DNA from 2 places in the Exiguobacterium oxidotolerans JCM 12280 genome. Region 1 is predicted to be linked to the other one. Evidence: a T-box and tRNA genes for the amino acid it is inferred to sense, from the RefSeq annotation. Region 1 holds a T-box; the other holds one or more tRNA genes.

What was found. A T-box is a leader RNA that pairs with one kind of tRNA and senses whether it is charged. The one in region 1 lies ahead of leuS (leucine--tRNA ligase), so its partner is inferred to be a tRNA-Leu.
Region 2: it has a tRNA-Leu gene. The T-box ahead of leuS (leucine--tRNA ligase) is inferred to sense a tRNA for this amino acid. The anticodon was not compared.

Annotation. Positions count from the first base shown of each region.
Region 1 is NZ_JNIS01000001.1:803,436-805,640, reverse strand. Features, by position in the region: gene P403_RS0104130 (HAD family hydrolase) at 92-727, shown strand; T-box leader at 767-989, shown strand; gene leuS (leucine--tRNA ligase) at 1,037-2,205, shown strand, end outside.
Region 2 is NZ_JNIS01000001.1:220,556-222,760, reverse strand. Features, by position in the region: gene P403_RS0101250 (alpha/beta hydrolase) at 1-777, shown strand, start outside; tRNA gene P403_RS0101245 (tRNA-Leu) at 840-923, shown strand; gene P403_RS0101240 (transporter substrate-binding domain-containing protein) at 1,484-2,205, shown strand, end outside.

The DNA of each region.
Region 1 (2,205 bases):
AATAAAAATTTGTCTACAGTCTGAAACGACAGCCCGCGATCTGTCGTTTTTTTTGTTAAAGTTAAATAAAGGAGTGAGGCGAGTGCAAAAAATGGGCTTGATTTTCGATATGGATGGCGTCATTTTAGATAGCGAAATCCGCTACTTTGGGGTACATAAAAAAATATTTCATCAACTCGGGATTCCACTTGATTTAGTTCAATATGCGACCTTCATGGGTAAGACGGGCAACGAGATGTGGCAGGAATTGATTGAACAACATCGCTTACCGCATCAAACGGATGCGTTACTTGCACAGGAACATGACTTATTTCAACAACACGCCAAACCGGAAGCATGTGGATTGAAGGACGGGGTTCAGGAGTTAATGCATAGTGCGAGGAAGGACGGATACCGGATTGCGATTGCATCATCGAGTTCACTCGAAAAAATTGAACGCGTCATCGCATTTTATGGGTTGACAGTCGATGCCTACACGAGCGGTTTTGAAGCCCCGCGCTCTAAACCGGACCCTGCTATCTTCGAGCTGACAGCAAAACGGATGGGTCTCGCGCCAGCGTCATGTATCGTCATCGAGGACGCGGCGAATGGTATGATGGGGGCGAAAAAAGCAGGGATGGAAGTCATCGCGTTACTCGACGACCGTATGCCGGCGCAAACACTACGTTATGCCGATCATCAGGCGTCAACACATGCTGCGATTGGAGAAATTTTACGGAAACGTTGACGGTTGATTAAGATTCAGATTAAACTAACTAAGAGATAGTCAGATGCAACGAACTGAAGTAGTAGTGGAGACATTCCGTTTAGAGAACTGGTGGGTGGTGCAAACCAGTCGGAACTGTCCATGAACTCGTCAGGGAGCATGATTCGTGAACAACGAGTAGCGAACCCGGTCCTTCACACCGTTATCTGTGAGTCAAGCGGTCTGTCATTGACAGACAACGTGGGTGGTACCGCGGAAGCCAAACCGGTCTTTCGTCCCTATTCTTAGGGGCGGAGGACCGGTTTTTTTTAATCAGAGGAGGAAGAAGAAATGTCGTATAATCATCGTGAGATTGAACCAAAATGGCAAGCGCGCTGGGAACAGGATAACGCGTTCGTAACGACGGAAGACCCAAGTAAGGAAGGCTTTTATGCCCTCGACATGTTTCCTTATCCATCGGGAGCAGGACTCCATGTCGGACACCCAGAAGGATACACGGCAACGGATATCCTTGCTCGCATGAAACGGATGCAAGGGTATAACGTCCTTCACCCCATGGGATGGGATGCGTTCGGACTCCCGGCAGAACAGTATGCACTCGATACGGGGAATGACCCGCGTGAGTTCACGGCACAAAATATTGAAACGTTCAAACGTCAGTTGAAAGACCTCGGTTTTTCGTATGATTGGGACCGTGAAATCAATACGACGGATCCGAAATACTATAAATGGACACAGTGGATCTTTACACAACTGTACGAAAAAGGACTTGCGTTCGTCGACGAAGTGGCAGTCAACTGGTGCCCGGCACTTGGAACGGTCCTTGCGAATGAAGAAGTCATCGATGGATTGTCTGAACGTGGAAATCATCCCGTCGTCCGTGTCCCGATGCGCCAGTGGGTCCTTAAGATTACGGAATACGCGGACCGTCTCCTCGACGATTTAGATGAACTCGATTGGCCGGAGTCGGTGAAAGAAATGCAACGGAACTGGATTGGTAAATCGGAAGGTGCGGAAATCGACTTTACGATTGATGGCCACAAAAAACAAGTCACGGTCTTCACGACACGTCCGGATACGGTCTTCGGCGCGACATACCTTGTCTTAGCACCGGAGCATCCATTCGTCGCGGACATCATGACGGCAGAACATCAGGCAGCGGTCGAAGGTTATATCGCATCTGTTCAGACGAAATCGGATCTTGAACGGACGGATCTTGCGAAAGAGAAGACAGGTGTCTTCACGGGTGCGTTCGCTGTCAACCCGATTTCTGGCGAACGTCTTCCGATCTGGATTGCCGATTATGTTCTTGCATCGTACGGGACAGGTGCCATCATGGCCGTTCCGGCGCATGACGAACGCGATCATGAGTTTGCGAAACAGTTTGACCTTCCAATCATCGAAGTCGTAACGGGTGGAGATGTTCAAGAAGCGGCGTATACGGGAGAAGGGGAACACGTCAATTCTCAGATGCTCGACGGTCTCTCGAAGGCGGACGC
Region 2 (2,205 bases), 580 kb from region 1:
ATTAAGGAACAACCGTTAGAACTCGTCGCGACGCAAGCACATGATGGATTGACGCTTCGGGCACATTACTTACCGCCACTCGTTCCGTCCGATCGAGTCGTCATTCTCGTACATGGTTACGGTGGTGTCGGAACGGATTTAGCAGGATTCGCCTATCTGTATCATCAAGCCGGTTTTCATGTGTTGATGCCGGACAATCGTGGTCACGGAAAAAGTGACGGAAACTACATCGGTTTCGGGTGGCATGACCGGCAAGACTGTCTGCGCTGGATCGACTATTTAGTCAGACGCGTTGGAACGACTTCTTCCGTCTTTTTACATGGTGTATCGATGGGGGGCGCGACGGTTTTGATGACGAGCGGGGAAACATTACCTGCTCAAGTCAAAGGCATCATCTCCGACTGTGCTTATACATCAGTCAACGCAGTCCTCGCGTATCAAATGAAACGGATGTATCGTTTGCCGCACTTTCCGTTCCTTGCGATGACGAGTGTGCTGACGAAATTAAAAGCCGGTTACTTCTTCAGTGAAGCCTCAGCATTAAAACAAGTCAAAAAGGCAACGGTACCGATCTTATTCATCCATGGGGAGGCAGATACGTTCGTTCCGACCTCGATGGTCTATGAACTGTATAATGCCTGCCAGACGGAGAAAGAACTTGTCGTCATTCCGAATGCGGCACATGCGATGGCTTATTTCGAAGCACCCGATCGATACGATGAAGTCGTCGAGGCATTCGTTCGGCGTGTTTTGCTAGCCAGAGACGTTCAAATATAAGAAAAAGCGGAATGGATTGACAAAAATTCGTCCATTCCGTATTCTAATATCATATACGTCATGTCGTCGTGGCGGAACTGGTAGACGCGCTAGACTCAGAATCTAGTGGTGGCAACACTGTGGAGGTTCAAGTCCTCTCGGCGGCATTTTCATAAGTTGAAGACCTGTTAGTAGGTCACAGACTGTAGACAAACTAGATGGAAGGTCACTTGCATGTGACTTTCCATCTTTTTTTTGTACTCTTTTTCCTTCCTAATCGTCTTCCGGTGGCAAACATCGCGCCGCTTCGCTTCACGGCAGGGTCGCTCCTGTTTGCTTTCCACTAGGAAGCGATTAGATTGGAAATCGAGGCTTATTTAGCTTTCCTTCATATTATAAAAGAAACATACCACGAAGGAGGGTTTCCTATGATGGGAAAACGAAATCAACACCATCGTTCTGAATCACACTCGAATAATTGGTTCCTGCGGATCCCTTGGTCCGCAAGGTCGATCAGGTGACGGACTTTCAATGCATCTATCCATTGGTTGAAAAGTTGTACTGTGAAAATAATGGAAGACCTAATATCGTGATACGTTTACCGCGTTAAAAATTCAGTTTTTTCATTTAATTCAGTTTTTTTATCGAAAAGACGTTTCAAAGGGACCACTATTAAGGGAAATATCTTAGTAGAGGGCCGTGCCTTCAAAAGAAGGGGGTAAAAAGGATGAATAAACGTTTTTCTATCTTATTTTTATTGATGGGCTGTCTGTTTGTATTAAGTGCGTGTAGCATCGGTTCAAATGATGATTCATCGTCAGAGGACAAAACGTACAAAGTCGGGATCGACGTCACCTATCCACCATTCGAGTACAAGGACGGGGATACGTACAAAGGAATCGATATCGATTTGATTCAAGCGATTGCAGACGATCAAAACTTCAAGATTGAATTTGAAGCGATGGACTTTAGCGGAATCATTCCTGCGCTGCAGGCGGATCAACTTGACATCGCGATTGCCGGAATGAGTATCACACCGGAACGTGAAAAAGTCGTCACCTTCTCTGACCCGTACTTTGAAGCCGGACTGATTCTTGTCGTCAAAGACAACAATGATGACATCAAGTCGGTTGATGATTTAAAAGGGGAACGGGTGGCAGTTAAAAAAGGGACGACAGGGGCAAAGTATGCAACAGATAACGCGGATAAGCTAGGCATTAAAGTCACACAATTCAATGATAGTCCAGCGATGTTCCAGGAAGTCAAAAATGGGAATGCAGCAGCCTTGATTGAAGACTATCCAGTCATCTCGTATGCCAATAAACAACAAAACCTTGGTCTGAAACTCGTGGGAGACCGTTTAAATGGAGATAATTACGGGATTGCCGTCCTTAAAGGGGAAAACGAAGACTTGATGAAAAAAATCAACACAGGTTTAGCAAATTTAAA